DNA from 2 places in the Butyricicoccus sp. AM27-36 genome. Region 2 is predicted to be linked to the other one. Evidence: predicted binding sites of a transcription regulator. Region 2 holds the regulator's gene; the other holds the start of a gene.
What was found. The regulator Rex, encoded in region 2, represses fermentation and respiration genes when NADH is low (regulators of the CRP and FNR family bind a similar motif). The targets are predictions, from matches to a motif close to ATTGTTAANNNNTTAACAAT.
Positions count from the first base shown of each region.

Region 1: a site for Rex is predicted at 3,720-3,739, ahead of DW724_RS06525 (butyryl-CoA:acetate CoA-transferase). Genes of this name have one in related genera too.

Region 1 is NZ_QUJR01000003.1:262,545-267,737, forward strand. Features, by position in the region: gene DW724_RS06505 (4-hydroxybutyrate dehydrogenase) at 1-768, opposite strand, end outside; gene DW724_RS06510 (amino acid ABC transporter ATP-binding protein) at 1,054-1,842, opposite strand; gene DW724_RS06515 (amino acid ABC transporter permease) at 1,855-2,493, opposite strand; gene DW724_RS06520 (transporter substrate-binding domain-containing protein) at 2,594-3,460, opposite strand; gene DW724_RS06525 (butyryl-CoA:acetate CoA-transferase) at 3,769-5,109, shown strand.
Region 2 is NZ_QUJR01000010.1:128,726-133,918, forward strand. Features, by position in the region: gene DW724_RS13225 (aconitate hydratase) at 1-1,812, shown strand, start outside; gene DW724_RS13230 (isocitrate/isopropylmalate family dehydrogenase) at 1,919-3,076, shown strand; gene DW724_RS13235 (redox-sensing transcriptional repressor Rex) at 3,115-3,768, shown strand; gene metA (homoserine O-acetyltransferase MetA) at 3,849-4,763, opposite strand.

The DNA.
Region 1 (5,193 bases), on a different contig from region 2:
AACGAACTCGCCGAGGTAATCCATACGAGCGTCCGGGCCTTCCAGAGCGATGCGGCGGAAGCCCTCGAGGATCATCTCCATAGCCTTAACGGAGAACATCTCGGAGGTAACGGTCTTGCGGTGCGGGGACAGGAAAGACTCGGTAGCGTGGATCAGAGCATCGATAGCGGATGCTGCGAACGGCTTGTACGGCAGGGTCTTAAGCAGATCCGGAACCAGGCAAACCTTGTTCGGGATGATGTCGTCGGAAACCAGGCCGAGCTTGGTATCGCCGCCGGTCAGTTTGCCGTCCTTCTCGTCCTTAACGATAGCAACAGAAATGTTGGTAACCTCAGAACCGGTACCGCAGGTGGTCGGGATAGCGATAACTTCCTTCTCATGTACAACAGGCTCGCGCTTGAAGTACAGCTCATGTACGGAGGTCGGGCGCTTGCAGCCGAGCAGCTTGCAAAGGTCCATGATAGCACCGCCGCCTACTGCGATTACGCGGTCGTAGGAATCGTACGGAATAGCCTCGTACATGGTCTCGATCATAGCCTCGGAAGGCTCGCCTGCACCGAACTTCTCCTGGAATACGAACTTGCTCTTGAGGCCAAGCTCTTCCATGAAGGGCTTGTAGATGAATTCGTTGGTCAGAACGACGTCGCGCTCGCCCAGCTTGAACTCCTCAGCGAAAGCACCAAAGGTGTCAAACTTGTAAATAGTCGGGGCAATGACGATCTCTCTCTTGTCCTTCATCAGGGAGGCGCTGAAAGCATCCATAGCCATAGTAGAAACATCTCCAATCAAAAATTTTATAAAAGGCCGTGCGGCTTTTTATTACATGATTTTACAGGGTGGTTTTTTCCTGTGTTCTTATTGTAGCAAATTTGCGCCAAAACTTCAACACAAACAAACAATAATTTCATCAAAAATTGACCAACTAAACCTGTACAAAAAGACAATAAAAAGTCCCGCAATCTTATTACGGGACTATTTTAACGTATTTATTGTGATTTGTAAATGGGGTAATGGTGAAAAGTACCGAAAAGTTTTTGTATAAATTTCCGTTCTTTAGCTGTTTTGCGAAAAACGGCTCAAAAATGCGCGGGTTCGCTCGTTATGCGTATTTTCAAATACCTCTGTCGGCGTGCCCTCCTCAACGATGGTGCCGCCGTCCATGAACACGACATGATCGGCCACATCGCGGGCAAACGCCATCTCGTGGGTGACGATGATCATGGTGGTGTGCTGGTCCGCCAGTGAGCGGATAACGCGCAGCACCTCACCGGTCAGCTCGGGGTCGAGCGCCGAGGTCGGCTCGTCGAAGCACAGGATATCCGGCTTGAGCGCGAGCGCACGCGCAATGGCAACGCGCTGCTGCTGACCGCCGGACAGCTGGTGCGGATAGTGGCTCATGCGGCCCTCGAGGCTCATCATCTCGAGCAGCTCGATGGCGCGGTGCTCGATCTGCTCGTGAATCTCGCGTTTTTTCTGTTTGTAGTCCGAGCGTTCCTTGGCCTGCAGCAGGGGAGCGAGCATGACGTTCTCGAGTGCGGTGTACTGCGGGAACAGATTGAACGACTGGAACACCATGCCGAAGTGCAGACGGTTCTTGCGGATCTGCGCATCGCTCTTGGCGGCATGGTCGGCAGCGTCGAGCAGTGTCTCGCCGTTTACGATGATCTTACCCTCATTCGGGGTTTCGAGAAAATTCAGGCAGCGCAGCAGGGTGGTCTTGCCCGAGCCGGACGAGCCGATGATGGCAAGCGCCTTGCCGCGCTCTAATGTAAAACTGATGTCTTTGAGCACCTTGGTAGAGCCGAAGTTCTTATAAAGGTGCTGTACCTCCAGAATAGGCATAACGGCTCCTCCTTATTTAAAGTAATCCATTTTCTTTTCAATCCAGCCGAACAGCAGGGTCAGAATGCCGCTGAACAGCAGGTAGAATACGGCGGTGTAGAACAGCGGCCAGATAATGCCAGGGTTCTTGACGAACTTTTCGCCTGCCCACAGCACCTCGTACACCGCGATGGTACGCGCCAGTGCGGTATCTTTAACAAGGTTGATAAACTCGTTGCCCATCGGCGGGATAACGCGCTTGATGACCTGCAGCAGCGTTACCTTGAAGAAGATCTGGCTCTTGGTCATGCCGAGCACCTGACCGGCCTCATACTGGCCGCTCGGGATGCCCTGAATGCCGCCGCGGAAGATCTCCGAGAAGTAGCAGGCGTAGTTGATGACAAAGGACAGCAGAGCAGCGCTGAAGCGCGGCAGCTTGATTCCCCACACCAGAGCAGGGCCATAGTAGATAATGATGATCTGGAGCATAAGCGGCGTGCCGCGGACGATCCAGACGATGATTTTGATGAGTGCGCGCAGCGGTGTAATGCGGCTCATCGAGCCGAAGCTGATAAGCAGGCCGAGCGGCAGAGCGAATACCAGCGTCAGGCAGAAAAGCTGTACGGTGGTAACAAAGCCGCCCATCAGGCTGAGTGTTACATTGGCAAACATGTCGTTTCCTCTTTACCTCTTTTTTACTTTATTTCTTTTGACACATAAGGCAGAAGACGGTAGTCCGCCTTCTGCCTTATATTAACTGGGGAATGGGAGATTAAGCCTCCGGATCTACGATTGCTTCCTGTACGCCGTACTTCTGAGCGAAGGAAAGAACAATGCCGTCCTTGTAGGCGCCCTTATAGAAATCGTTGAATGCTTCGGTCAGGTCAGAGCCCTTGCGGAAGCCTACAACGTAGTTCTCGTCCTCCTCGCCGTTGGCCTCGTTGAGGTTTACGGTGTAGGTCAGGTTCGGGTAGCTGGTGCCCTCGCCGATCATAGCGCCTGCCATCAGCAGGTCGATCACGCAGGCATCAGAGGTGCCTGCGGCAACCTCCATCAGTGCGTCAGCCTGAGACTGAACTGCGGTTGCATTCAGACCGGCAGCCTGTGCAGCAGCCTCACCGGCGGAGCCGGACTCAACAGCGAAGGTCATATCCTTGATGGATTCGATGTCCTTGGCAGCGTCAGCCTTGTCGGACGGAACAACAACAACCTGTGCGTTGGTTGCATACGGGTCGGAGCAGTTCATGGAGGTCTTGACCTCATCGGTCAGGGTCATGCCGTTCCAAACAGCGTCAACGCCCTTGGAGTCCAGCTCCATGATCTTGTTGTCCCAGTTGATCTCGATGAACTCAGCTTTTACGCCCAGGCTCTCAGCGAAAGCCTTTGCCATGTCCGCGTCAAAGCCGACCCACTCGTCCGAGCCGTCTTCCTTATAATCCATCGGCGCGAAATCCGTGATGCCGATAACCAGCTTGCCGTTGCTCTTTACATAATCCATATCGCTCTCAGCGGAAGCCGAGGTGTCAGCCGCATCGGCACTCGAGTCGTCGGTCTTGGCAGCAGAGCCGCCGCAGCCGGACAGCATGGATACGCTCATTGCGCCTGCCATCAGCAGTGCGAGAAGTTTCTTCGTCTTCATTTTTAGAAAACCTCCTGTAATTCGGTTCATATCTTGTTTACTATTATAACACTTTAGCGCAGAAAATCAACCCCTGATTTTCATGCAGATTTTCAGCATTTTTGAAGGGTAATCGGGCGGTATTTTGTGCAAAATCTAAAATAACAGGGTGAAATATATGGAAAAGAGGACGGGGAGCGGTTGGGACGGATTCTCACTCTTTTTTGCGAACCTGTGTTGACCTGTACCCAAAAAAAGATTATAATCATAAGTAAGCATGATTGTTAAAGAATAAACAATGAAGAACAAGTAAGACGGAGGGAATCAGCGTGGATTATACTGCACTGTATCAGCAGAAGCTGACAACGGCGGATGAAGCCGTTAAGGTTGTTAAATCGGGTGACTGGGTAGACTACGGCTGGTGTACGGGTACGCCTGTTGCACTGGACAAGGCACTTGCTGCCCGCATGGGCGAGCTGGAGGACGTAAACTTCCGCGGCGGCGTACTCATGCGCCGACCGGCGGTATTCGATATTCCGAATGCAGCCGACAAGATCACCTGGAACTCGTGGCACATGTCCGGCATTGAGCGCAAGGCATGCATGGAGGGCTTCGGCTTTTACAGCGCACTGCGCTATTCTGAGATGCCGCGCTGGTACCGCGAGAACGTCCGTCATGTCAATGTAGCCATGATTCAGGTGGCGCCGATGGACGCACACGGCTGGTTCAGCTTCGGTCCGCAGGCTTCGCACCTGAAAGCCATCTGCGATGTATCCGATGTTATCATCGTTGAGGTCAACAAGTATATGCCGCGCTGCCTTGGCGGCTTTGAGGACGGCATTCACATTTCGCAGGTGGATATGATCGTTGAGAGCGACACCGAAATGCCGCAGATGGGCGCAGGCGGCGAGCCGACCGAGGTTGATAAGGCGGTTGCAAAGCTGATCGTGGAGGAAATCCCGAACGGCGCCTGCCTGCAGCTGGGCATCGGCGGCATGCCGAATACCGTAGGCTCGATGATCGCGGAGTCTGACCTGAAGGACCTCGGCGTTCATACTGAAATGTACGTTGACGCATTCGTTGACATCTCCCGTGCAGGCAAGATCAACGGCTCGAAGAAGGCCATCGACCGCGGCCGTCAGGTGTTCGCGTTCGGCGCAGGCACCCAGAAGCTGTACGATTTTGTAAATGATAATCCGGAGTGCATGTCCGCACCGGTATCCTATACCAACGATGCGCGCACCATTGCACAGATCGACAATTTCATTTCCATCAACAATATCGTGGATGTGGATCTGTTCGGTCAGATGAACGCAGAAAGTGCCGGTATCAAGCAGATTTCCGGTGCAGGCGGCCAGCTGGACTTCGTTCTGGGCGCGTATCTGTCTAAGGGCGGCAAGAGCTTCATCTGCTGCTCGTCCACCTTTAAGAAGAAGGACGGCACGCTCGAGAGCCGAATTCGTCCGACGCTCGAGAACGGCTCGGTCGTTACCGATGCCCGTCCGTGCGCGCACTGGTTTGTCACCGAGTACGGCAAGGTGAACCTCAAGGGTCTGACTGCATGGCAGCGCGCAGAGGCTCTGATCTCGGTTGCGCATCCGGATTTCCGCGAGCAGCTGATTCAGGAAGCGGAGAAGATGCGTATCTGGAAGCGCTCTAATAAGAGATAAAATGCTGTCGCGGAACTCCAGTTCCGCACGGTGTTTGCTACTGTTTATAAGAAAACGCTCTGTGAAAACAGAGCGTTTTTTCTT
Region 2 (5,193 bases):
ACCGGCACGATGGCTTATCTCCAGTTTGAGGCGATGGGCGTCGATCAGGTCAAGACCGAGCGTTCGGTCGCTTACATTGACCACAATACCCTGCAGTCCGGCTTCGAGAATGCGGACGACCACAAATATATCGGTTCTGTCGCTAAGAAGCACGGTATCTACTACTCGAAGGCAGGCAACGGCATCTGCCATCAGGTGCATCTGGAGCGCTTCGGCGCACCGGGCAAGACCCTGATCGGCTCGGACAGCCATACGCCGACCGGCGGCGGCATCGGCATGCTGGCGTTCGGTGCCGGCGGTCTGGACGTTGCAGTCGCTATGGGCGGCGGGGCGTACTACATTCCGATGCCGAAGATGGTCCGCGTCAATCTGACCGGCAAGCTGTCTCCGTGGGTATCTGCGAAGGACGTTATTCTGGACGTACTGCGCCAGATGACCGTCAAGGGCGGCGTCGGCAAGATCGTAGAGTACGCAGGCGAGGGCGTAAAGACCCTGTCCGTACCGGAGCGCGCCACCATCACCAATATGGGCGCTGAGCTGGGTGCTACCACCTCGATCTTCCCGTCCGACGAGGCAACCAAGAAGTTCCTCGAAGCACAGGGCCGCGGCGACGTATGGGTACCGCTGTCCTCCGACCCGGACGCAGAGTATGACGAGGAGTACACCGTAGACCTGTCCGCGCTCGAGCCGCTGGCAGCTATGCCGCACATGCCGGATAACGTCAAAAAGGTATCCGAGATCGGCGAGATCAAGGTAAACCAGTGCTGCATCGGTTCGTGCACCAACTCGTCTTACTACGACATGATGAAGGTTGCTTCCATCCTCAAGGGCAAGACCGTAAGCCCGGAGGTTTCTCTGACCATCAGCCCCGGCTCCAAGCAGGTATTCAATATGCTGGCGCAGAACGGCGCTCTGGCAGATATCATCTCTGCAGGCGCTCGTATCCTCGAATGCGCCTGCGGTCCCTGCATCGGCATGGGCCAGTCGCCAGAGTCCGGCGGCGTATCGCTGCGTACCTTTAACCGCAACTTTGAGGGCCGTTCCGGCACCCAGGATGCACAGATCTTCCTCGTATCGCCGGAGGTTGCAGCAGCGTCTGCACTGACCGGTGTGCTGACCGATCCGCGTACCCTCGGCGAGATGCCGCAGATCGAAATGCCTGAGCATTTCACCATCAACGACAACATGATCGTAAAGCCGGCCGAGAATCCGGCTGAGGTTGAGGTCGTTCGCGGCCCGAACATCAAGCCCTTCCCGCTGGGCAAGGCGCTCGAGGCATCCTACACCGGCAAGGTTGTTCTCAAGACTGAGGACAACATCACCACCGACCACATCCTGCCGGCCGGCGCAAAGCTGCTGCCGTACCGCTCGAACGTGCCGTACTACTCCAACTACTGCTTTATCAACGTCGATCCGGAGTTCCCGTCCCGCTGCAAGGAGCAGGGCGGCGGCGTGATTGTCGGCGGCGCAAACTACGGTCAGGGCTCGTCCCGTGAGCATGCAGCGCTCGTTCCGCTGTATCTGGGCGTAAAGGCCGTACTGTGCAAGTCCTTCGCACGAATTCACAAGGCAAATCTGGTCAACTCCGGTATCATCCCGCTGACCTTTGCCGATCCGGCGGACTACGATGCAATCAATCTGCTGGATGAAATCTCTCTGCCGAACGTGCTCGAGGAAGTGAAAAACGGCAAGCAGGTCACCGTTGTTTGCGGCGGCAAGACCTTCAAGGCCGACTGTGAGGTTTCCGAGCGCCAGCGTCACGCACTGCTTGCAGGCGGCACGCTGCTGTACGCACGTCAGCAGAGCAAGTAAGTCAAGACGTTATGCCGACCGGAGAGCCAGGCGGGTTCTCCGGTCGGACTTGACAGCCATATTTTCTTTTGTTAAAATAATATCAATGGTGTAGGAGGACAAAACCATGTCTATCGACCAGTCTGTTCTGGATAAATTTGAGGCAGTTGTAGAGAGCCAGCGCAAGCGTATCATGGATATGAAGGCGCAGGACGATTTTATTGATTACTCCAAGCTGGACAAGCTGATCATCGGCGTGTGCGGCGGCGACGGCATCGGTCCGATGATCACCGGCATGGCCCAGCACGCGCTGGAGGTTCTGCTGGCGGACAAGGTAAAGGCCGGTAAGGTAGAGTTCCGCGTGATCGACGGTCTGACCATCGAGCGCCGTGCCGAGCTCGGCTGTGCTATCCCGCCCGACGTTATGGAAGAGCTGAAGAAGTGCCACGTTATCCTGAAGGGCCCCACCACGACCCCGCGCAAGGGCGATCCGTGGCCGAACGTAGAGTCCGCAAACGTTGCAATGCGCAAGGCTCTCGACCTGTTTGCCAACGTGCGCCCGGTAAAGGTGCCGGAGCTGGGTATCGACTGGACGTTCTACCGCGAGAACACCGAGGGCGGCTACGCTGTCGGCTCTCAGGGCGTACAGATTGATGACGATCTGTTCATCGACTTTACCGTAGCTACCTCGCAGGGCTGCGAGCGTATCGCTCGTCTGGCCTTCGACTATGCACGCAAGACCGGCAAGAACCGCGTTTCCTGCGTCACCAAGGCGAATATCATCAAAACCACCGACGGCAAGTTCCTCGATACCTGCCAGAAGGTAGCCAAGGAGTATCCGGAAGTACAGTTTGATGACTGGTACATCGACATCATGACCGCAAAGCTGCTCGACGACAAGCGCCGCCGCGACTTTAAGGTCGTTGTACTGCCGAACCTGTACGGCGACATCATCACCGACGAGGCCGCTGAGATTCAGGGCGGTGTCGGTACGGCAGGCTCTGCCAATATCGGCAAGCGCTATGCGATGTTCGAGGCAATTCATGGCTCTGCGCCGCGTATGGTACAGGAAGGCCGCGCAAAGTACGCGGATCCGTCCTCCGTACTGCGTGCAGCCGTTATGCTGCTTGAGCACATCGGTGAAATCGAACTGGCAAAGAAGCTCGACCGCGCACTTGATATCTGCATGGTAGAGGAGCGCAAGGTTGTTGTTACCGGTCGTGATACCGGTGCAACTGCGCAGGAATTTACCGACTATGTGCTGGATACCATCGCTAAGCTGTAATTTACACGAGAATAGAATTTGAGAGAGGGAGAGGTTCTGTGGAACGCAAGCAAGAGGTTTCCAAAGCGGTAATTCAGCGATTGCCTCGCTATTATCGGAATATTTGTGAGCTGAAGGCTGAAGGGGAGCAGCGTATCTCCTCCAAAGCACTGGCAGAGCGCATGGGACTGACCGCTTCGCAGATTCGTCAGGACTTTAACTGCTTCGGCGGCTTTGGTCAGCAGGGCTACGGCTATAATATCGACAAACTGCAGGAGGAGCTGGGTGCGATCATGGGTCTGCGGACCGGCCGCACGGCGATTCTGCTGGGTGCCGGCAACCTCGGTCGTGCACTGCTTAATAACTTTAACTTTTCTGCCAGCGGCTTTGAGCTGCTGTGTGCGTTTGACGCAAATCCGCAGCTCATCGGTCAGCGCTTTGGCGGCCATGAGGTACGCAGCGCGGATACGCTTGCGGAGTTTATTGAGCGCAACAAGCCGGATGTGGCGGTGCTCACCATTCCGCGCGGAGATGCTCCGCGTATCGCACACGGTCTGGTAGAGCGCGGTATCCGCGGTCTGTGGAATTTCACCGGCGAGGACCTTCATTTGGAGGGACTGGGCGTTCCGGTCGAAAACGTGCATCTGTCGGACAGCCTGATGACACTGTGCCATCTGGTCGGCATGGCGGACGAAGCACGAGAAGAAGAATGACAAAAAGGGAGTGCCAGAGCGGGCGCTCCCTTTTCTGTGCGTCAAAAAAGCCGTTCTCCGGTCGGAGAGCGGCTTTTTGCTTACATTTTGTCCAGATAATACGGCGTGGTCTGGTAAACATAGTAGTTGACCCAGTTCGTGTAAAACAGGTTGGCATGTGCCTTCCAGGTCACCAGTACGTCCTCGTTGGGATCATCGTTGCGGAAGTAATGACGCGGCAACTCCGGGTTCATGCCTTTAGCCAGATCACGCTCATACTCCTTTTTGAGCGTGTCGGCGTCGTACTCGCCGTGGCCCAGCACAAAGATCTGACGGCCGTTCATTGCCTCTACGATGTGCACACCGGCTTCGTGCGACTCCGCGAGAATGGTCAGACGATCGTTTTTGCGGATGTCGGCGGCACGCACCTCGGTGTGGCGCGAGTGCGGTGCGCAGAAGATATCATCAAAGCCGCGCAGCAGCGGCTCCTTCGGCAGCAGAACATGGTGCTTGAAAATACCGGACATTTTTTCGGGCAGCATGTACTTCGGAATACCGTAGTGATAATACAGACCGGCCTGCGCCCCCCAGCAGATGTGCAGCGTGGAATGAACGTGCGTTTTAGTCCAGTCCATGATCTCGGTCAGTTCCTTCCAGTATTCGACTTCCTCAAACGGCATGGTCTCTACCGGCGCACCGGTGATGATAAAACCGTCATATTTCTGGTCGCGGATATCGTCGAACGTCTTGTAGAAGGTGAGAAGATGATCCTCCGGCGTATTTTTGGAATGGTACGTTTCGGTCTGGATCAGATCGACCTCGATCTGGATCGGCGTGTTGGATAAACAGCGCAGGATCTGGGTTTCGGTAATGATTTTCAATGGCATCAGGTTGAGCAAACCGATGCGAAGAGGACGAATGTCCTGTGTCGCGGCACGGTGTTCGGTCATAACGAAAATGTTTTCGCTTTCCAATACGGCGCGTGCCGGCAGACTGTCGGCTATCTTGATAGGCAAGCCGACACCTCCTTTTTCTCTTCACAAATCTTTATATAATATATTCAGTATAGCAGATTTACGGCGGTATCTCAAGGGTTTGCATAAAATGCAGAAAAATGAAAAATAGTTATTGACAAAACAGGGGGACGATGGTATTCTAAATAGGCTGTTTTCAAACAGCGGTTCAGCGTACCAAAAAGAATTTGAAAAAAGTTCTTGACAAACGGTGAAAAGTTTGGTATTCTGAATAAGCTGTTTCGACAGCGGTCAAAATAGAATCGAGTCGATGAACGAAAATTGATTGAAAAATAAATCGAAAAAAGTTCTTGACAAACGCTTCTGGTTTTGATATACTAAATAAGCTGTTGATGAGCGGTTAAGAACGACGAAAAGTTGTGAAAACTCTTTAAAAACAGCAGATTGTACCTTGTAAATTAAACAACGATGT